DNA from 4 places in the Ancylobacter sp. SL191 genome. Region 3 is predicted to be linked to each of the others. Evidence: predicted binding sites of a transcription regulator. Region 3 holds the regulator's gene; each other region holds the start of a gene.
The links. Region 3 encodes LexA, which represses DNA repair genes until DNA is damaged. Its sites were predicted from a motif close to TGTTCNNNNTGTGTTCNG; they were not measured.
Positions count from the first base shown of each region.

Region 1 (5,454 bases), 2.1 Mb from region 3:
GCCGCGCATTTCCGCCTTGAAGGTGCAGCCGACGCCGCAATAGGCGCAGGTCGTCACCACCGAATGCTCGGGCGTGCCGATGTCGATCAGGCGCTTCTCGGAGAGCGTGGCGGTCGGGCAGGCCTGCACGCAGGCGCCGCAGGACACGCATTCGGAGGTCAGGAACGCTTCCGACTGGCCGGGCGAGACGCGGCTGTCGAAGCCACGGCCGGAAATGGTCAGCGCGAAGGTGCCCTGCACTTCCTCGCAGGCGCGCACGCAGCGATTGCAGACGATGCACTTGGCCGGGTCATAGGTGAAATACGGGTTCGACTCGTCCTTCGGCATGACGAGCTCGGAGGTGGGGGCGAAGTGGTTCTTGCCCTCCATGCCGTAGCGCACCTCGCGCAGGCCGACCGCGCCGGCCATGTCCTGCAGCTCGCAGTCGCCATTGGCGGCGCAGGTCAGGCAGTCCAGCGGGTGGTCGGAGATGTACAGCTCCATCACGCCCTTGCGCAGCTGCGCGAGGCGCGGGGTCTGGGTGTGGACCTTGATCCCCGGCGCCACCGGCGTGGTGCAGGAGGCCGGCGTGCCGTTGCGGCCCTCGATCTCGATCAGGCACAGGCGGCAGGAGCCGAAGGCCTCCAGCGAGTCGGTGGCGCAGAGCTTGGGGATCTGCGTCCCCATTTCCATCGCCGCGCGCATGATGGAGGTGCCTTCCGGCACCGTCACTTCCATGCCGTCAATGGTCAGCGTGACCATCTTGTCGGTCTTGGGGGCGGGCGTACCGTAGTCGATCTCATGGACGAGTGACATGTGCAGCGTCCTCATTCAGCGGCTTCGAGGCGGCGCGGGGCGCCAAATTCCTCGGGGAAATGGGTCATCGCGCTCAGCACCGGATACGGGGTAAACCCGCCAAGGGCGCAAAGCGATCCAAGCTTCATGGTCTGGCAGAGGTCGGTGAGCGTCGCGAGGTTGGCCTCGACGCGCTCGCCGGCGATGATGCGGTCCATCAGTTCGACGCCGCGCGTCGAGCCGATGCGGCACGGCGTGCACTTGCCGCAGCTCTCCACGGAGCAGAACTCCATGGCGAAGCGCGCCATCTTCTTCATGTCGGCATTCTCGTCGAACACGACGATGCCGCCATGACCGATCAGCGCGTCCTTCGCGGCGAAGGCCTCGTAGTCGAAGGGCAGGTCGAACTGCCAGGTCGGCACATAGGCGCCGAGCGGGCCACCGACCTGCGCCGCCTTGACCGGCTTGCCGGTCGCGGTGCCGCCGCCGATGTCGTTGATCAGCTCGCCGAGCGGAATGCCGAAGGCGGTCTCGAACAGGCCGCCATAACGGACATTGCCGGCGATCTGGATCGGCATCGTGCCGCGCGAGCGGCCCATGCCGAAATTGGCGTAGAACTCGCCGCCATCGGCCAGGATATGCGGCACGGCGGTCAGCGAGAGCACGTTGTTGATGACGGTCGGCTTCTGGAACAGGCCCTTATGCGCAGGCAGCGGGGGCTTGGCGCGCACCGTGCCGCGCTTGCCTTCCAGGCTGTCGAGCAGCGCCGTCTCCTCGCCGCACACATAGGCGCCGGCGCCCATGCGCACTTCCATGTCGAAGCTGTACTGCGAGCCGGCGATGTTCACGCCGAGCATGCCATGGGCGCGGGCGGCGGCGATCGCCTTCTCCATCGCCCAGATGGCGTGGGGATATTCCGAGCGGGTGTAGACATAGCCCTTGGTGGCGCCCACCGCGATGCCGGCGATGGTCATGCCCTCGATCAGCTCGAAGGGATCGCCTTCCATGATCATACGGTCGGCGAAGGTGCCCGAGTCGCCCTCGTCGGCGTTGCAGACGATGTACTTACGGTCGGCCTTGGCGTCCGCCACGGTCTTCCACTTGATGGCGGTCGGGAAGCCCGCGCCGCCGCGCCCGCGCAGGCCCGACTTCTTGACTTCCTCGATGATCTCCACCGGGCCGAGGGCCAGCGCCCGCTCGAGGCCCTTATAGCCGCCATGGGCGCGGTAATCGCTGTAGGAGGCCGGGTCGATGACACCGCAGCGCGCGAAGGTGAGGCGCGTCTGCTTGGCCATGAAGGGGTGCTCTTCCGGCTTGCCGATGCGCAGATCATGCGCGCCGCCTTCCTGGAAGCCGGCGGCGAACAGGCCCTCGACATCGTCGGCGCCGACCGGGCCGTAACCGATACGGCCTTCCGGGGTCACCACCTCGACCAGCGGCTCCAGCCACAGCATGCCGCGCGAGCCATTGCGGATGATCTCGACCGGCTGGCGGCGGGCGAGCGCCGCGGCCTCGATCGCCGCGACCACCTCATCGGCGCCGCAGGCGATGGCGCAGGCGTCCTTGGGAACGTAGATGCGAAGGGTCACGACTGCGCCTCCAGGATCAGGGCATCGAGCCGGCGCTCGTTCAGCCGCGCGACGATCTTGCCGTCCAGCATGGCCGAGGGAGCCGTGGCGCACAGGCCGAGGCAATAGATGGGCTCGACGGTGACGCGGCCATCGGCCGTGGTCTCGCCGAGCTTGCAGCCGAGCTTGTGCTCGGCATGGGCGGTGAGCGCGTCGCCGCCGGCGGCCTGGCACGCCTCGGCGCGGCAGATCTTCAGCACGTGGCGACCGGCCGGCTCATGGCGGAAATCATGGTAGAACGTCACGACGCCATGCACTTCGGCGCGCGAGACGTTGAGCTTCTCGGCGAGCATGGGCACGATGGCGTCCGGCACATGGCCGAACGTCTCCTGCACCGCATGAAGCATGGGCATGAGGGGCCCTTCGAGGTGCGAGAACTCCTCGATCACCGTGCGGGCGCGCTCCTCGCTCCAGGGTTCGTAATGCGGCATCTTCTCCCGGGCCTTCTTTTAGAATTTTCCAAACAGACATTCCTATGTCGTTGAAACGAAATCAATTCGGGTGTTCCGTGCCTTGATAGAATTTTTCTATCACTAAGGCACGGCCCCACGCCGCACCCGCCTCGCGGGCGCCATACGGCGTTCCCTAAATGTTCTTGACCGGTAGGGTAAAACCGCTAGATTTCCCTTGGGGCGCCTCAAAACGGCGCAAGGGCGACGGGGGCGCGGCATGGTCCAGCGCGTGGCGACGGTGGCGTTCGAAGGCGTCGAGGCGCGCCCGGTCGATGTTCAAGTTCAGGTGAGCCCGGGCCTGCCGGCCTTCAATCTGGTCGGTCTGGCCGACAAGGCGGTGACCGAGGCCAAGGAACGGGTGCGCGCCGCGCTCATCGCCTCGGGCCTCGCTTTGCCCGCCCGGCGCATCACCGTGAACCTCGCCCCGGCCGACCTGCCCAAGGAAGGCAGCCATTACGACCTGCCCATCGCGCTCGGCCTCATGGCCGCCATCGGCGCCCTCGGCACCGACGCGCTGGGCGGCTTCACCGTGGTCGGCGAACTCGCGCTCGATGGCCGCATCGCCCCGGTCGCCGGCGTGCTGCCCGCCGCCATGGGGGCCAATGCACGCGGCCACGGCCTCATCTGCCCGGAGGCCTGCGGGGCGGAAGCCGCCTGGGCGAGCCCGGACATGCCTGTGCTGGCGCCGGCCTCGCTCATGCAGCTGGTCAATCATTTCAGCGGCCGCCAGCTGCTCGGCCGGCCCGAGCCCCGGCTCGACGGCGGCAACGCCGCGCTGCCGGACCTCGCCGAGGTGAAGGGGCAGGAAACCGCCAAGCGGGCGCTCGAGATCGCCGCCGCCGGCCGGCACAATCTCCTGCTCTGCGGCCCGCCGGGCGCCGGCAAGTCGATGCTGGCGCAGCGCCTGCCCTCCATCCTGCCCCCGCTCGGCCCGGCCGAGCTGCTGGAGGTCTCGATGATCGCCTCGGTGGCCGGCGCGCTGCAGGGCGGCGCGCTCACCAATCGCCGCCCGTTCCGCGCCCCGCACCATTCCGCCAGCATGGCCGCCATGGTCGGCGGCGGCATGCGGGCGCGGCCGGGCGAAGTTTCGCTCGCCCATAATGGCGTGTTGTTCCTCGACGAGCTTCCGGAATTCGCCCCCGTGGTGCTGGATTCGCTGCGCCAGCCGCTGGAGACCGGCGAGGCGGTGATCGCCCGCGCCAATCACCGCATCGCCTATCCCGCCCGCTTCCAGCTCATTGCGGCGATGAATCCCTGCCGCTGCGGGCGCGCCGGCGAGCCCGGCCACACCTGCCGGCGCGGGCCCCGCTGCGCCAGCGAGTATCAGGACCGGCTCTCCGGCCCCTTCCTCGATCGCATCGACCTGCATCTCGACGTGCCGGCCGTCGCCGCCATCGATCTGGTGCGGCCGGGCCCTTCCGAACCGAGCGCGGCGGTCGCCGCCCGCGTGAGCGAGGCGCGCCAGGCCCAGCGCGCCCGCTTCCGCGCGCTCGGCCGCCCGGACCTGTCGACCAATGCCGAGGCGAGCGGGCCGATCCTCGAGGAGATCGCCGCCCCGGACGAGGCGGGCGCCGCTTTGCTGGCGGACGCCGCCCGGCTGATGCGGCTTTCGGCGCGCGGCTATCACCGCGTGCTGCGCGTCGCCCGCACGCTGGCCGACCTCGCCGGCGCCGAGAGCGTCGGGCGCACCCAGATCGCCGAAGCCCTCGCCTACCGCTCCGCCGCCGACCGCGCCGCCGCGGCGGCGTAAGGGGTGGTGTGGGGCTTGAGGAGGCATAAGGGGGAGCAAATCGACAGGCGTCATCCCGGACGGCCAAAGGCCGAGCCGGGATGACGCCTGCGGGATAGCGCTGTGATGGCCGGCGTCTGGCGGGAATGACACGGCGGGTTGGAGGATGATGGCCGGCACCGTGCCGGGAACGACCGTGGGACAGGGCGGCCCCTTGTCCCGGACAAGCCACGCCCGGCGTGGCGCCGATCCGGGATCCAGGGGAGACTCTTTGGCCGTACCCCTTCAACCGCCAAGGCCGTCACGCCGCCGCGCGCCAACAGAATGTCGGCCGAAGGCTTGTCCGCGGGAGCGGGGAGCGTCGCCTGTGGCGACTGTGATGGGGTCGACAGGCCGGGTGACGCGGCAGGAAAGTCCAGCCGAGAGCGGCCCACCTCTACGCCGTCACGCCCATCCACGACTCCCCGCCGCCGCACGCGGCCAAAGACGTGGATCCCCGGGTCAAGCCCGGGGATGACGGCGCGAAAGTGAGAGGGACGCGCGAGGGGCAAAGGCGTCATCCCGGACGGCCAAAGGCCGAGCCGGGATCGCGTGCTGCGAAAGTCCCCCAACGATCCCGGCTCTCCGCTTCGCTGCGGCCGGGATGACGGCCTACGGTATGGAGGGGGTCAGCGGCCAGCGTCGTGCCGGGGGTGGCCGCGGCACATGGCCGGCCTCCGTTTCACGGACAAGCCAAGCGGTGCGCTCCATGGTGGCGACGTCATGGCCGTCCCCGGACTCACCCAGGGATCAGCCGGCCATCCACGACTCCCCGCCGCCGCACACGGCCAAAGACGTGGATCCCCGGGTCAAGCCCGGGGATGACGGCGCG
Region 1 is NZ_CP113056.1:1,027,126-1,032,579, forward strand. Features, by position in the region: gene fdhF (formate dehydrogenase subunit alpha) at 1-795, opposite strand, end outside; gene OU996_RS04590 (formate dehydrogenase beta subunit) at 807-2,363, opposite strand; gene OU996_RS04595 (formate dehydrogenase subunit gamma) at 2,360-2,833, opposite strand; gene OU996_RS04600 (YifB family Mg chelatase-like AAA ATPase) at 3,072-4,604, shown strand.
Region 1: OU996_RS04600 (YifB family Mg chelatase-like AAA ATPase) is a predicted target of LexA. The motif match lies at 2,982-2,999, and genes of this name have one in related genera.

Region 2 (5,454 bases), 2.2 Mb from region 3:
CTGGGACGGGTGGTGATAGAGCACATCGTTCATCGCCAGCAGCGGCACCCTGGCGCCCGCGGCCAGCGCCTTCAGCCCCGCCAGCCGGCGGCGGTCGTCGCCCCGCCGCGGCATGTCGGCGCCGAGCCAGAGCGAGCCGGGCGCGGCCTCCGCCAGCGGGGCGAGATACCTCGCCAGTTCCTCCAGCCGGCGGGGGGGCATAAGGATGAGCGAGAGGCCCCCCGCGTCCGTCAGCAGGTCGTCGAGGGTGAGGAGGCAGCTTCCCTTCTCGGCGCGCATATTGCCGGCGGTGAGGAGCTGGCACAGCCGGCCCCAGCCGGCGCGGTCCTGCGCATAGGCGATCACATCCGGCGCGCCATCGGCGAAGACGAGCCGGGCGCCCACCGCGAGCTGGAAGGGGAAGATGGCCTCCGGCGCGCCGATCTCCTCGCGCCACACCTCCTCCGCCTCCTTCAACGCGGCATAAGCCCTCACCACGCCCGCCACGCTGTTGCGGTCGGCGATGCCGATACCGGCATGGCCGAGGTGAAGCGCCTGCGCCACCAGATCGCTGGCGTGCGAGGCGCCGCGCAGGAAGGAGAAATTCGTCGTGACCGCCAGCTCGGCATAAAAAGCCGTGTTCATGGAGAGATCCTCATGAACCCGCCCTCATGAACCCTTCCTCATGGAAAAAGCCCATGGACGAACCAGCGCGGGGCGCCCGGCTCGCGCTCATAAAGGCCGAGGCGGAACAGCCAGAAGCGCCGGCCCTTCTCGTTCTCCACCCGGTAATAGTCCCGCGTCGGCGCGCCCCGCCGCCACCACTCGGCGGCGATGCGCTCCGGCCCCTCGGCATGAACCACCTCATGCAGCACGCGCCGCCAGCGGAAGCGCAGCGGCGGACCATCCGGCACTTCCGCCAGCGCCTCGATCGGCTGGGGCGGGTCGAACATCATCAGCGGGCGTGAAGGGAGTTCCTCCGGCATCGGAACGGCGGGCGGCGCCGGATCGGCCGCCGGCACGAGGCGGGCGGCACGGTCGGGATCATGGGTGTCGCGCATCATGAAGCGCAGCACCCGGTCCCGGCCGAGCCGCGCCGCTAGCCGGTCGACCAGCGCGCTCACCTCTTCCTCCTCGATGGCGCGCCCGTCGAGGCTCACCTGCGCGGGCGCCAGGGTTTCGGCCCGCAGCACGGCGAGGCGGATCAGATCGAAACCGAAGCCGGGATCGAGCGGATCGGCCAGCGCGTCGAGCTTTTCGTGAAACAGCCGGCAAAGGGAGGAGGGGTCGCGCGCGGGGCGCGCCGTCTCCACCGCGATGCGCCGCACCGCGCCATCCGCGCGGAAGAAGGAGGCCTCGAAGGCCCGCCCGCCTTCGCCGCGCGCCTCCAGCATCAGCGCGAGATCGTCGATCAGCAGGCCCAGCGCGCCCCCGACATCCTCGGCCCGGCCGATCGGTTCGGCAAAGCGCCGCTCGGCGATGCAGGCCGGCAGCGGGCGGCGCGGGGTGATGCGCACATCCTCATGGCCGAGCGTGCGCCGCAGCCGGGTCAGCAAGCCCTCGCCGAAGCGCGCAGCAAGCGGCGTGCCCGGCCGCGCGGCTAGGTCGCCGATGGTCCGCAGCCCCGCGCGCGCCAGCCCGGTCACGCTCTCCTCCGGCAGGTCCAGCGCGGCGATGGGGAGCGGGCCCACGCATTCCGCCTCGCGACCGATGGGCACCACGCCACCCTTGCCGCACCGCGCGAGGGCGCGCGCCGCCTCCGGTGTGCCGGCCACCACGGCGTGGAGCGTCAGCCCGTGACGCTGGAGATGCTCCATGACATGCCGGCGCATCGTTGCCTCGCCGCCGAACAGATGCGTGCAGCCGGTGATGTCGAGTACCAGCCCATCCACACCGTCCAGCGCCACCAGCGGGGTCCAGCGGTCGCAATCATCGGCGATCCGCTCGAGAAAGCCGGCATCGGCGCGTGGGTCATGGTCGGCGACCGCGAGGGCGGGAATGCGCGCGCGGGCATCCGCCAGCGTCAGGCCGGGCGCCAGACCCACGGCCCGCGCCTGCGCGGAGATGGCGGACAGGCGCAGCGCGCCTTTCACCCGCTCGACGAAGACCAGCGGCAGCGCGTCATCCGGCGCGCTGGAAGGGCCGGACATCCCCGGTCGCCTCGCCCTGTGCCACCGTGCCCTGTCGAGCCGGTTTGCCGGCAGGAACGGGAACCACAGCGCGAGATAGCGGGGCGATGTCGCGGAAGGAACAGCTCTCATGGTCCCACTCCAGATTCCAGGCATGACCGTTGAGGCCGCCGCGATGGCGCAGCAGCGTGACGGCGAAGGCGGGGGCGCCCGGCGCGTCCGCCGCCAGCGGGGTGGAGAGGATCGGGCGCACCAGCCAGCGGGTGACGGCGACACTGGCCGAGGGCGTCGGCGCCATGCGCAGCAGGAAAAAGGTGACGCCGGAAACGCCCGCCCGAAGCGCCAGTCGCCGCGTGGCGGTGAGGTCCAGCGCCTTGGGCTCGCCCCATGGCTCCAGCAGCACCGCCCCGAGCGCGGGGCAGCGCACCGCGTCACCGGCCGCCCGCAGCGCCTGTTCCGGGTCACGTGCCCGCACCAGAATGAGCCGCGCCGGGTCGAGCCCCAGGCCTCTCAGCCCATGCGCGTCGAGGCGGCCCGCCTCTGAATCGATAAAGTCCTGCCGCACCCAGACGATGGGACGCATCGGGCGCTTGCTCTGCGGCGGCTCCTCGCCCGGCCTCTGCGCCGCCCGCAGCGCCAGCGCCAGGGAGAAGCCGGAGGCGGCCGGCATGTCGGCGCCCTCCGCCGCATAGATCTCATGCAGCGCCCCCCGTGCGAGCGTGTTCGCCAGCACGCCGTCAGGCCCCGCAGCGCCCAGGCTGAAGGCTGATGAAGCGCCGGGCAGACGCTCCGCCTCCAGCCCGGCGAGCATCTGCCTCAGCGCGGAAACGTCGTGTGACCCGCGCATATATGTTCCTCTTTTGTTCTTTTAAGACGACTCAAACCGGACCGAGAGTCAAGCGCACGATCCGGGGACGAGCCCCCCGCGACGGGCGCCATGGTCAGCCGCGCCGGATGAAACGGGATCGTCCTCCAGCCCGGCATTGCCGGAGCCCATGTTGAGGAACCGGCCTTGCTGTCGGCACTCCTGGCCGAGGCGTCACGCGAACAATGCCCACCGCCGTGCCAGCCACAGCCATGGCTGTGGCATCTGGGCGCCCGGCCTATTAAGAAGGGCGTTCCACATACTTTCCGACGGCTCCCTTCGACGCCTGACGAGACTGCGAGATAGGCGGAACCAGCCGTGCCCTTCATGACGACGAATCCGGCGCTTGCGCGCGCTTTGGCCGAACGCGATTACGATAAGCCGACGCCGGTGCAGCTGGCCGTGCTGGCGCCCGAGGCGACCGGCCGCGACCTTCTGGTGTCCGCCCAGACGGGTTCCGGCAAGACGGTGGCCTATGGCCTCGCCATGGCCGAGACGCTGCTCGGCAGCGCGGAGAGATGCGAGCCGGCGAGCGTGCCGCAGGCGCTGGTGGTGGCGCCGACGCGCGAGCTTGCCTTGCAGGTGCAGCGCGAATTCGCCTGGCTCTACGCGGCGACCGGCGCGCGCATCGTCTCCTGCGTCGGCGGCATGGATCCGCGCCAGGAGCAGCGCCTGCTCGCCCAGGGTGCTCATATCGTCGTCGGCACCCCCGGCCGGCTGCGCGATCATCTCGAGCGCGGGCGGCTCGACATCTCCGCGCTGCGCGTCGCCGTGCTCGACGAGGCCGACGAGATGCTCGACCTCGGCTTCCGCGAGGATCTCGAATTCATTCTCGACGCCACCCCGCCGGAGCGGCGCAGCCTGCTGTTCTCGGCCACCATGCCGCGCGGCATCACCGCGCTCGCCAAGCGCTACCAGCACGACGCGCTGCGCATCGAGGTGGCGAGCGCCGAGGGCGGCCATGCCGATATCGAATACCGCACCATGCGGGTCGCGCCGACCGAGATCGAGCACGCCGTCGTCAATGTGCTGCGCTTCTACGACACGCCGAGCGCCATCGTGTTCTGCAACACCCGCGAGGCGGTGCGGCGCATCCACGCCATGCTTCAGGAGCGGCAGTTCTCGGCGGTGGCGCTGTCGGGCGAGCTGAGCCAGAACGAGCGCAACCACGCGCTTCAGGCGCTGCGCGACGGCCGGGCGCGGGTGTGCGTCGCCACCGACGTCGCCGCGCGCGGCATCGACCTGCCCAATCTCGGCCTTGTCATCCATGCCGACCTGCCGAACGACGCGGAAAGCCTGCAGCACCGCAGCGGCCGCACCGGCCGGGCGGGCCGCAAGGGCGTGAGCGTGCTGCTGGTGCCGCCCTTCCGCCGCCGCCGCACGGAAGAGCTGATGCGCGGGATTGGCGTCGCCCCCGTCTGGTCGGGGGCGCCGACCTCCGAAGAGATCCGCAAGCTCGACCATGAGCGCATGCTGGGCGACGCGGTGATCACCGAGGCGCCGAATGAGGAAGATGCGGCGGCCGCCCAGACGCTGCTCGCCGCCCATTCGCCCGAGCATCTGGCCGCCGCGCTGGTGCGGCTCTACCGCGCCGGCCTGCCGGCGCCGGAGGAAGTCGCCGATCCCGGCGAGCCGCGCGCCGGACGCGAGCGCCAGGATCGCAGCTTCGAGCGCAGCTCCGAGCGCGATTTCGGCCGCGGCTCGGAGCCCGGCGGCACCGCCTGGTTCCGGCTCAATATCGGCCGCCGCAAGAATGCCGATCCGAAATGGCTGCTGCCGCTGATCTGCCGGCGCGGAAATGTGACGCGCAAGGATATCGGCGCCATCCGCATCTTCGACGAGGAGACCGCCTTCGAGGTCAACCTCGCCGCCGCCGACCGGTTCGGGAAGGTGGCCACCAAGGCGAATGGCGACGATGTCGTCATCGAGGCGTTGCCCGGCCAGCCGGAGGGCCGGCCGACGCGCGCCCCGCGCGGCAAGCCGATGCGTGATCTGCCCCCGCGCGATCTGCCGCCCACGGAGGCCCCCCGCGGCAAACCGTTTCGTCCGGCGCCGGATCGATCGGCCGATAGCCGCGCCGAGCCCGGCAAGCCGGCGTTCGAGAAGCCCCGCGAGGCCAAACCCTACGAGGGCAAGCCCTATGGGGCCAAACCGCGCGAAGACAAATCCCGCGAGGACAAGCCACGCGAGCCCAAGCCCTATGGCAAGCCCGCCTTCGAGAAGCCGCGCGAGGCCAAACCCTATAAGGCCAAGCCGGCGGCGCCTGGCAAAGGCGAGCGTCCCGCAAAGAGCGAGCGTCCGGCGAAGGGCTGGAACCCGCTGGAAGCCACGCCCAAGGGAAAGCCCAAAGGCAAGCCCAACGGCAAGCCGCCGCGCCGCCCCTGACGGCGCCTCCCGTCCCTCTCGGGATCGGCCCGTCATCGGGGCGTTCACGGGCCGGCGGGGCCGGTGATCCTCGCACACCGGTCCTGCGGCGGAAAT
Region 2 is NZ_CP113056.1:697,824-703,277, forward strand. Features, by position in the region: gene OU996_RS03090 (error-prone DNA polymerase) at 1-624, opposite strand, end outside; gene OU996_RS03095 (Y-family DNA polymerase) at 663-2,129, opposite strand; gene OU996_RS03100 (ImuA family protein) at 2,101-2,955, opposite strand; gene OU996_RS03105 (DEAD/DEAH box helicase) at 3,301-5,358, shown strand.
Region 2: OU996_RS03100 (ImuA family protein) is a predicted target of LexA. The motif match lies at 2,959-2,976, and genes of this name have one in related genera.

Region 3 (5,454 bases):
CGCTGCTCATTCCGTTCGGCTGGGACGCGCCGGCCTGGCATGTGATGGGCTGGGGCATCGGGCGGATGGTCGATATCTCCCGCGCCGTCGCCGCCGTGCCCGGTGCTGATCGCGGCCTGCCGGCGCTGCCGCTGGCGAGCCTCGTGCTGTTCGCGCTAGCGCTTACCGCCTTCTGCCTGCTGCGCAGTCGGCTGATGCTCGTCGCACCCGTGCTGGCGCTGGCCGGGCTCGCGCTGGCGCCGCTGCGCGACCGGCCGGACATACTGGTCGACCGCGAGGGGCGGACGGTGGCGGTGCGCCAGAGCGACGGGCGACTGGCGCTGATGGGCGACCGTGATCGCGGCCTTACCGGCCGCTTCGTCGTCGAGCAATGGCTCAGTGCCGAGGGCGAACGCGCGCGCCTCGAGGATCCGAGCCTGACGCAGGCGGCGCGCTGCGATCCGCTGGGCTGTACGCTGCGCCTGGCGGGCGGCGAGATCGTCGCCTTGTCGCGCCACCGCGCCTCATTGGAGGAGGACTGCCGGCGCGTGGGGCTGCTGATCACCACCGAGGCGCCGCCCCATGACTGCGCGGCGCAGGTGCTGCGCATCGATCCACGACGGCAGACCTCGGCGCTGGCGCTGTACCGCGATGAGGTCGGGCCGGAACCCGCGGCAATGGCCGGGCTCACCGGCCTTGCTGATGCCGAAGATGGTATCACTGACGATGAAGATGGTGGCCCGCGCGGGGGGGGCGGCGCTCCCGTTGAGGGACCGGCGGAGACGACGGCTCACATTCTGGCGCGCAGCATGGTCGAGCAGACGCAGCATCCTTCGCCGCAGAGCGCAGCGGAGAGCGGAGTGCGTGCCTCTGTCGACGCTCGCGCCAGAGGCACTCCTCAAGGGGGCGCCCCCGGCAGCGCGCCGGCGAGTGCCCCCACCGATGCGGCCAACCCTGCGCTGCCTGATGATCGCATATCCCGTCGCACGGAGGCGCCACTCCCGAACGTGAACGAGAGCGCCACGCCACTCTCCACCACTATGCCGCCTGACGACGTACTATCTGGAGCGATGGCGTCTTCAGCCGCGTCGCCGACCGCACCCGGCGCGATCGGTTCGCATCGGCCCCAGCCGTACGCGCCCGTTCTCCGGCCACCGTCACCTCTGGCGACGGCACCTGAACGGCCTACCGCACCACCACACGAACCGAGACCAAAGGTCCTCTGGCGGGTGATCGACTCCCGCCCACCGGATGGCGCCCGGCCGTGGCTGCCAGCGGCACTGCCTCCACGCCGGTGAGACGCGACGAGCCGGTCGATGCCGGTCCACGAGCCGCTCCCGGAAACGCGGCCGTTCCCGCTCAGTAGCGCCGGAACAGCGCGACGAGACGGCCCTGGATCTGCACCCGGTCGGGGCCGAAGATGCGGGTCTCATAAGCCGGATTGGCGGCCTCCAGCGCGATGGAGGCGCCTTTACGGCGCAGGCGTTTCAGCGTGGCGTCCTCATCATCGATCAGCGCCACCACGATATCGCCGGTGCTGGCGGTATCGGATTTGCGGATCAGCGCGAGATCACCGTCGAAGATGCCGGCCTCGATCATCGAATCACCGCGCACCTCAAGGGCGAAATGCTCGCCGCCCGAGAGCATTTCCGGCGGCATGTTGATCGTGCTGTCGGGCGACTGGATGGCGGAGATGGGTGAGCCGGCGGCGATGCGGCCGACAATGGGGATGGCCACCGGGCGCCGGGAATCCTCCTCCACAGCGGCAGAGGGAAGCTTCACCCGCCCAAGGCTGCCCTCGATGACATTCGGCGCAAAGGCGGCGCGCGCGGGGCGGGACTGCGCGTCTTCCGGCAGGCGGAGTACTTCGAGCGCGCGTGCCCGGTTGGGCAGGCGGCGGATGAAGCCGCGCTCTTCCAGCGCCGTGATCAGGCGGTGAATGCCCGATTTCGACCGCAGGTCCAGCGCCTCCTTCATTTCCTCGAAGGAGGGGGGCACGCCGTCCCTTTTCAGGCGTTCGTCGATGAAGAGCAGCAGCTCGTGCTGTTTGCGGGTGAGCATCGATCCCGATCCGTCTGTAGGGCGCCCGAGGGCCGTTAAGCGAAACAAATCACGAACAAACACTATCCGTTCTTTGTGTGTTCCACAACGGGGAATTCTCGCCCTGCCGCAACTCTGGCGCGCGACAGACAGGTCGGTTATCTGTATGCAATGGCCCAGATATTGCCTAATGCCTATGCATAGTCCTGCGTGCAGCACGAAAGGCGCGAGTCGTGATCGGAACCATAGCTGACATTGTCGCCGCCCACCGCGCGGGGCGGGCCCGGCCGGCGGAAACGGTGGCGCGGGCGCGGGCACTTATCGTGGCGCATGGCGATCCGGCGGTGTTCACGGCGCTGGTCGACGATGCCGGCATCACGACCCAGCTCGCGCGGCTGGAGGGCGCCGACCCCGCCCAGATGCCGCTCTACGGCGTGCCCTTCGCGGTGAAGGACAACATCGACGTCGCCGGCCTGCCGACCACCTGTGCCTGCCCGGACTATGCCTATCCAGCCACGCGCGACGCGGCGGCGGTGGCGCGGCTGCGCCGGGCGGGGGCGATCATCCTCGGCAAGACCAATCTCGACCAGTTCGCCACCGGGCTCAACGGCACGCGCTCACCCTATGGCACGCCGCGAAATCCCGTGCGCGATGATCTGGTGCCGGGCGGGTCGAGCTCCGGCTCGGCGGTTGCGGTCGCGGCGGGGCTCGTGGCCTTTGCGCTGGGGACGGACACGGCGGGGTCCGGCCGCGTGCCAGCGGGGCTGAACAATATTGTCGGTCTGAAGCCCAGTCTCGGCCTTGTCTCGACGCGCGGCGTCGTGCCCGCTTGCCGCTCGCTGGACTGCGTGTCGGTCTTCGCGCTCACGGTGGAAGACGCGCTGCTGGCGACATCGGTGATGGCCGGGCCGGACGAGGATGATCCTTATTCGCGCGTCTTGCCGCTGGGGGGGCTCGCCGGTTTTCCGGCCGGGCCGACGCTCGCCGTGCCGCGCGCGCAGGATCTCGTGACCTTCGGTGACCGCGCCTCGGAGGCGGGGTTCCGCCGCGCCGCCGAGCGCATGGCGCGGCTGGGGGCGCGGCTGGTCGAGATCGACCTCACACCGTTCTTCGAGACGGCGCGGCTGCTTTATGAGGGGCCGTGGGTGGCGGAGCGCTACGCGGCGGTCGGCGCCTTTCTCGAATCGCGGCCGGCCTCGGTGCATCCGGTGGTCGCCGGCATCATCGAGCAGGGCCGCCATTTCAGCGCCGTCGAGGCATTTCGTGGGCAGTACCGGCTGGCGGAGCTTAAGGCGCAGGTGCGGGCGGCGCTTGCCGGCATCGACGCCCTGATGGTGCCGACCATGCCGACGGTCTTCACCGTCGCGCAGATGCAGGCCGAGCCGGTGCGCTGCAACAGCCAGCTCGGCGTCTACACCAATTTCGTCAACCTGCTCGATATGTGCGGCCTCGCCGTGCCGGCGGAGATTCGCGCGGATGGCGCGCCGGCGGGCATCACCCTGCTGGCGCCGGCGGGGCAGGACGCCCATCTCGCCGCGCTCGGCGCTGCCTTCCATCGCGACACCGGGCTGACGCTCGGCGCGACCGGAGCCGCTCATCCTGCCGCCTCCACCGCCATGCCCGCCCCGGCGCCCGGCTATGTGGCGGTCGCCCTGTTCGGGGCGCATCTGTCCGGCCTGCCGCTCAATGGCGAGCTGGTCGAGACCGGCGGGTTGTTCATCCGCGAGGCGCGCACAAGCCCGGATTATCGTCTCTTCCTTCTGCCGGAGGGCCGGGTGCGCCGGCCCGGCCTGCTGCGCGGGGGCGCGGGTTCCGGCGGGCGCATTGCCTGTGAGGTCTGGGCGCTGCCGGAAGCCGCCTTTGGGCGGCTGGTGGCGGGCATCCCTGCGCCGCTTGGCATCGCCACGGTAACGCTGGAGGACGGCACGTCGGTGAAGGGCTTCGCCATGGAGGCCGCTGCTGCACCAGCGGCGCGCGACATCACCAGCTTCGGCGGCTGGCGCGCCTTTTTGGCGGATGAGGCGGCGCGGCGCGGGCTTCTGGCGCCGGCGGGCTGAGAAGCCGAATCAGCTGGCGCCGGTAAGCGCCTGAAATCAAACGGTCTGAGCGTATTGCTCGTAGGCGTCGTGGACGATGGTGATGTGCGAGCGCATGGCAGCAGCGGCGGCGTCCCGCTCGCCACGCAGCACGGCGGTGACCACCCGTTCATGCTCGCGATGGGACAGGGCAAGACGGCCGAGCGCGTGGAACTGGGCGCGCCGAAAGGGCGAGAGGCGCCGGCGCGTGCCGACGGTGATCTCCACCAGATAGTCGTTATGGCTGCCGGCATAGAGCGCGGCATGGAACTGCTCATTGGCCTCGCGATAGGCGGGGAAGTCGCCGGCTCGCATCATGTCGCCCATGCTCTGGTGAAGCTGGTCGAGCTGCCGGCGCTCCGCCGGGGTCATGGCCAGCGCCGCGAGGCCGGCGCAGAGCGCCTCCAGTTCCGCCATCACGTCGAACATATCCTGCAGCCGCTCAAGGCTGGGACGCGCGACCACGGCGCCGCGATGCGGACGGGCATCGACCAAGCCCGAGGCGGCGAGCTCGCGCAGCGCCTCGCGCACCGGGGTACGGGACACACCGAATCGCGCGGCCAGCACCGTCTCGTCCAGCGCCGTGCCGGGGGGTAAGCGGCCGCGGGTGATCTCGTCGGCGAGCTGGAGCCGCAATTCCTCGGCGCGGGTAACCCGCTTGCGGGCCTCGGAAAGGGGGCCGGCGACCGGCGGCATCACGGCAAGGGACATCGGGCTCAACAACCAGAAGGACAGGCGTGCCGGGACGATGAAGGACGGCGACATGCCGAAGCTAGCATGATGCGCCCGGCCCGTCGCGCGGCGTGCGGCGTCATCCTTCGTCGGGATCGGCGATGATGCTCACATGCGCCGCGACGACCTTCCAGCCCTCGGGCGTGCGCATCCAGGTCTGCATCTGCCGGCCGATACGCCCGGGCATGACAGGACGGCGGAACAGGGTGGACGCCACCGCCATGTCGCGGCCATAGGTGGTGATGACCGTCTTCTCCAGCGTCCGTTCAAGCCCATGCGGCGAACGCGCCTTGCGGAACGCCCGGATGGCCTCGATGCCGTAGAGATTCTCGCCATTGCCGTAGCGAATGGTGGTCGGATCGGCCCAGAACAGCGCGTCGAGCCCGGCAACATCGTTGCTCACCAGCGCCTGCTCATAACGGCCGAAGGCGGCTTCGACCTCGGCCTTCACGTCGGGAAGATTGATGTCCATGGAGTGCCCCTTCTGACGGTTCAGAACATCGCGTGCGGCCTGCCGGGTCAATCCTCGAGCGGCAGAATCTCGCAGGGCTCGCCCGCCTTCGCCGCCGGCGCGTGCGGCTGGCGCACCAGCAGCACGTCGGCGCGGGCGAGCACGGAGAGCATCGAG
Region 3 is NZ_CP113056.1:3,151,454-3,156,907, forward strand. Features, by position in the region: gene OU996_RS14275 (ComEC/Rec2 family competence protein) at 1-1,277, shown strand, start outside; gene lexA (transcriptional repressor LexA) at 1,339-2,040, opposite strand; gene atzF (allophanate hydrolase) at 2,253-4,076, shown strand; gene OU996_RS14290 (GntR family transcriptional regulator) at 4,113-4,805, opposite strand; gene hpxZ (oxalurate catabolism protein HpxZ) at 4,906-5,298, opposite strand; gene glp (gephyrin-like molybdotransferase Glp) at 5,346-5,454, opposite strand, start outside.

Region 4 (5,454 bases), 260 kb from region 3:
ACGCTCTGTCGCGCGCCGTGGCGCGGGCTCCGGCCATAGTCGCCCGCCTCGGCCATCACCCCGCCAGCGCGGCCTCGATGGCGGCGAGCGCCTCGCCAGCGCGGGCGCCGTCGGGGCCACCGGCCTGCGCCATGTCGGCCCGGCCGCCGCCGCCCTTGCCGCCCAGCGCCTCGGCGCCCCGGCGCACCAGCGCCACCGCGTCATAGCTGGCGGTCAGATCGTCCGTGACGCCGACCACGAGGCCGGCGCGCCCGTCCTCGGTCACGCCGACGATCACCACGATGCCGGAGCCGAGGCGCTTCTTGCCCTCATCGGCCAGGCTCTTGAGATCCTTGAGGTCGATGCCGCTGACCTGGCGCGCCATCAGCTTGACCGCACCGACCGTGCGCACCGGCTCCTCGCCGGCCTCGCCGCCACCCATGGCGAGCTTGCGCTTGGCCTCGCCGAGCTCGCGCTCGAGCCGGCGCCGCTCCTCGACCAGCTGGGCGATGCGCGCCTCGACCTCGCCGACCGGCGCCTTGAGCGCCGCCGCCGCGGCGTGCAGCGCCCGGCTTTCGCCGGACAGATGATGGCGCGCGCCGTCGGCCGTCATCGCCTCGATGCGGCGCACGCCGGCGCCGACCGCGCTCTCGCCGAGCACGCTGACGAGGCCGATATCGCCGGTGCGCCGCACATGGGTGCCGCCACACAATTCGATGGAATAGGGCGCGCCATTGCCGGGATCGGTGCCCATGGCGACCACGCGCACCTCCTCGCCATATTTCTCGCCGAACAGCGCGCGCGCGCCCGACGCAATGGCGTCATCGACCGCCATCAGGCGCGTCGTAACCGGCTCATTGCGCAGCACGACGGCGTTGGCGATGTCCTCGACGGCGCGCAGCTCCGCCTCGTCGAGGGGCTTGGGGTGACTGAAGTCGAAGCGCAGGCGATCGGGCGCCACCAGCGAGCCCTTCTGCGCGACATGGTCGCCCAGCACGCGGCGCAGCGCCTCGTGCAGCAGATGGGTGGCCGAATGATTGGCGCGGATGGCGCCGCGGCGGGCAGCGTCGACGCTGAGCGCCAGCGCCGCGCCGACGACGAGCGTGCCGCTCTCGACCTCGACCTCATGGGCGAAGATGTCGCCGAGCTTCTTCTGCGTGCCGATGACGCGCACCGTGACGCCGTCATCGCCGGTCATGCGGCCGGTGTCGCCGACCTGGCCGCCGCTCTCGGCATAGAAGGGGGTCTGGTTGAGCACGACGAGGCCGCGCGCGCCGGTCTCCAGCGCCTTGACGCGCCGACCATCGCTGACCAGCGCGGTCACCGCGCCCTCGGCGGTCTCGGTCTCATAGCCGAGGAACTCGGTCGAGCCCACATCATCACGCACGCCGAACCAGATGGCGTCGGTCGCCGCCTCGCCGGAACCCGCCCAGGAGGCGCGGGCCTCGGCGCGCTGGCGCTCCATGGCAGCGTTGAAGCTCTCCACATCGACGCTCACGCCACGGGCGCGCAGCGCGTCCTCGGTCAGGTCGAGCGGGAAGCCATAGGTGTCGTAGAGCTTGAAGGCGGTATCGCCGGAGAATTTGGCGCCGCTGCCCAGTCCCTCGCTCTCGCTCTCGAGGATGGACAGGCCGCGCTCCAGCGTCTTGCGGAAGCGGGTCTCTTCCAGACGCAGCGTCTCGCTGACCAGCGCCTCGGCCCGCACGATCTCGGGGTAAGCCCGGCCCATTTCGCGCACCAGCACGGGGACCAGACGGTGCATCAGCGGGTCGCGGGCGCCGAGCAGCTGGGCGTGGCGCATGGCGCGGCGCATGATGCGGCGCAGCACATAGCCGCGCCCCTCATTGGAGGGCAGCACGCCATCGGCGACGAGGAAAGTCGCGGCGCGCAGATGGTCGGCGATGACACGGTGGCTGGCCTTTTGCGGGCCATTGGACGGCACGTCGGTCATCTCCTCGACGGCGCCGGTGAGCGCGCGCATGAGGTCGATCTCGTAATTGTCATGCGTGCCCTGCAGCACCGCCGAGACGCGCTCCAGCCCCATGCCGGTGTCGATGGAGGGACGCGGCAGGCTCACCCGCTCGCCGCCGGGCAGTTGCTCGAACTGCATGAAGACGAGATTCCAGATCTCGATGAAGCGGTCGCCATCCTGATCGGGCGAGCCGGGCGGGCCGCCGGGGATGTGCGAACCGTGATCGTAGAAGATCTCCGAGCACGGGCCGCACGGGCCGGTATCGCCCATCTGCCAGAAATTGTCGGAGGTCGGAATGCGGATGATCTTGGATTCCGGCAGGCCGGCGATCTTGCGCCACAGGCCGAAGGCTTCGTCATCCTCGGAATAGACGGTGACCAGCAGCTTATCGACCGGCAGTTCGAACTCGCGGGTGATCAGGTTCCAGGCGAGCTCGATCGCGTTCTCCTTGAAATAGTCGCCAAAGGAGAAATTGCCGAGCATCTCGAAGAAGGTGTGGTGCCGGGCGGTGTAGCCGACATTGTCGAGATCATTGTGCTTGCCGCCGGCGCGCACGCATTTCTGCGAGGTCGCGGCGCGCGAATAGGGCCGCTTCTCGATGCCGGTGAAGACGTTCTTGAACTGCACCATCCCGGCATTGGTGAACATCAAGGTCGGGTCGTTGCGCGGCACGAGCGGCGAGGAGTCGACCACCTGGTGGCCGTGCTTCGCGAAATAGTCGAGAAAGGTCGAACGAATCTCGTTAACGCCGCTCATGAAACCAGTCCGAAGAAGGAGAAGGCAGCCGGCGCTGGAGAGCATCCGGCCCGCGCCCGGCGGCGCGAGACGGTTCTAACGAGGCCCCCTCGCCTTGTCCAGAAAGGCCGCGCGGGCACGCGCCCGCATGGTTACGCGCGGGCGCCGCTGCGGTGGGGACGATCACCCGGTGGGGTTCCTCCGGCAGGCCATCCCGCGCACCGGTCGTGCCGCGCCAGATGTCCCGCAGCCTATGTCCCGCGCGACCTGCGGCGCGGGACACTCAGCCTTGCGCGGACCGCTCAGCCCTCGGTGTCGTCTTCCTCGCCCGGCTCGCCGGCGAGGATCTGCTCGGCGATGAGGCCGGCATTCTGCCGGATGGTCGCCTCGATGCGGCCGGCGATCTCCGGGTTCTGCCGCAGGAAGTTCTTGGCGTTCTCGCGGCCCTGGCCGAGGCGCTGGCTGTCATGGGAGAACCAGGCGCCGGACTTCTCGACCACGCCGGCCTTGACGCCGAGGTCGATGAGCTCGCCCATCTTCGAGACGCCCTCGCCATACATGATGTCGAACTCGACCTGCTTGAAGGGCGGGGCCAGCTTGTTCTTCACCACCTTCACGCGGGTCTGGTTGCCCACCACTTCCTCGCGCTCCTTGATCGAGCCAATGCGGCGGATGTCGAGGCGCACCGAGGCGTAGAATTTCAGCGCGTTGCCGCCGGTGGTGGTTTCCGGGCTGCCATACATCACACCAATCTTCATGCGGATCTGATTGATGAAGATGACCATGGTGTGCGAGCGGTTGATCGAGGCGGTCAGCTTGCGCAGCGCCTGGCTCATCAGGCGGGCCTGCATGCCCGGCTGGTTGTCGCCCATCTCGCCGTCGAGCTCGGCGCGCGGGGTGAGCGCGGCGACCGAATCGACCACCAGCACATCCACCGCGCCGGAGCGCACCAGCGTGTCGGCGATTTCCAGCGCCTGTTCGCCGGCATCCGGCTGGGAGATCAGCAAATTGTCGAGATCGACGCCGAGCTTGCGGGCATAGATCGGGTCGAGCGCGTGCTCGGCGTCGATGAAGGCGCACACGCCGCCCTTCTTCTGGGCTTCGGCGATGGTGTGCAAAGCGAGCGTGGTCTTGCCCGAGGATTCCGGCCCGAAAATCTCGACGACGCGCCCGCGCGGCAGGCCGCCAATGCCGAGCGCGATATCGAGCCCGAGCGAGCCGGTGGAGACCGTCTCGATCTCCATGATCTTGTCGTTCTTGCCCAGGCGCATGATCGAGCCCTTGCCGAAATGGCGCTCGATCTGGGTAAGGGCGGCGTCCAGCGCCTTGGCTTTGTCCATGGAAGATCCTTCGACGAGTCGCAAACTCGCTTGAGTCATTGCCGGGCTCCGGGTTGCACGCAAGGGGTGAACGGGATTTCCTTGAATGTATCCGGTTTGTTCTCTGTTCGCAATATGTTCTCATCGCCATCGCCGCAGATAAGGCGGTGGAGCGCACCCGAAGGTCAGGTGCATCCGTCCGCCGGCACGGCGCGGTCGAAATGTCTATACATATCAACACGAGACGCTAGACTATACGCTCTTCAGGGCCCCGGCGGGGAAACGAATTCGCCGGGCCGGCACCGAGGTCACGGCGTGAACGACACCCCTTCCCTCACCGAAGCGCCGCACCGGTCGACGCCGACGCTCGGCCAGCGCATCCGCGCCGATCTCGAGGGCAGGATCCTGTCGGGCGAGTGGCCACCCGGCCACCGCATCCCCTTCGAGCACGAGTTGATGGCGCAGTATGGCTGCGCCCGCATGACCGTCAACAAGGTGATCGCCGGGCTGGTCGCGGCCGGGCTGGTGGAACGGCGCCGGCGGGCCGGCTCCTTCGTGGCGCAGCCGCGCATCCATTCGGCGGTGCTGCGCATCCCCGACATTCCCGCTGAAGTTGCCGCGCGCGGCGAGGCCTATGGCTACCGCCTGCTCACGCGACGCCAGCGCCGCGCCGAGGCGGGCGATCCGCACGGGCTCGACGGGCAACAGGTTCTGGACATCACCTGCCTGCACCTCGCCAATGGCCGGCCGCTCGCGGTGGAGGAGCGGCTGATCAGCCTTGCCAGCGTGCCCGAAGCGCTGGCCGCCGACTTCGCCGCGACGCCGCCCGGCTCCTGGCTGCTGCGCCATGTGCCCTGGACAGAGGCGGAGCACCGCATCAGCGCGCTCGGCGTGCCCGCGCGCCTGGCGGAGCCGCTGGGCGTGCCCAAGGGCACGGCCTGCCTGAGCCTCGAGCGCCGCACCTGGCGCGCGGGGGAGACCGTCACCTTCGTGCGGCAGATCTTTCGCGGCGACGCCTACGACCTCGTGGCCCGCTTCGCGCCGTGAAAGGGCCGCCGCAGCCCCTCACCCGGCGGCGCGGCGCGCCTTGTGCGAGGCCATGAGCGCGGCGAAACGGGGCGCGAGCTCGGCTTCCGGCACCTTCTCCTGCTCCTCCATGAGCCGCCAGACATGGCCGAAAGGGTCGTGGATCTGGATCATCCGGTCGCCCCAATAGGTATCCTCGGGCGTGTCACCGGGCCGCGTGGGCTGCGCCCCGGCGGCGCAGGCGCGGGCGAAGACGGCATCGACATCAGCGACATAGATCACGCCAAAGGTGGAGGCCGCGCCGGTGGAATGGGACGAGCGCGGCCAGTCCGGGCGCGGCGCCTCGCGAAAGCGCGGGTTCTCGCGCGTCACCATCAGATAGACGCCGTCGAGTTCCAGTTCGGCCGACACCGCCTCGCTCTG
Region 4 is NZ_CP113056.1:2,889,381-2,894,834, reverse strand. Features, by position in the region: gene alaS (alanine--tRNA ligase) at 56-2,707, opposite strand; gene recA (recombinase RecA) at 2,989-4,065, opposite strand; gene hutC (histidine utilization repressor) at 4,321-5,052, shown strand; gene OU996_RS13160 (VOC family protein) at 5,071-5,454, opposite strand, start outside.
Region 4: recA (recombinase RecA) is a predicted target of LexA. The motif match lies at 4,131-4,148, and genes of this name have one in related genera.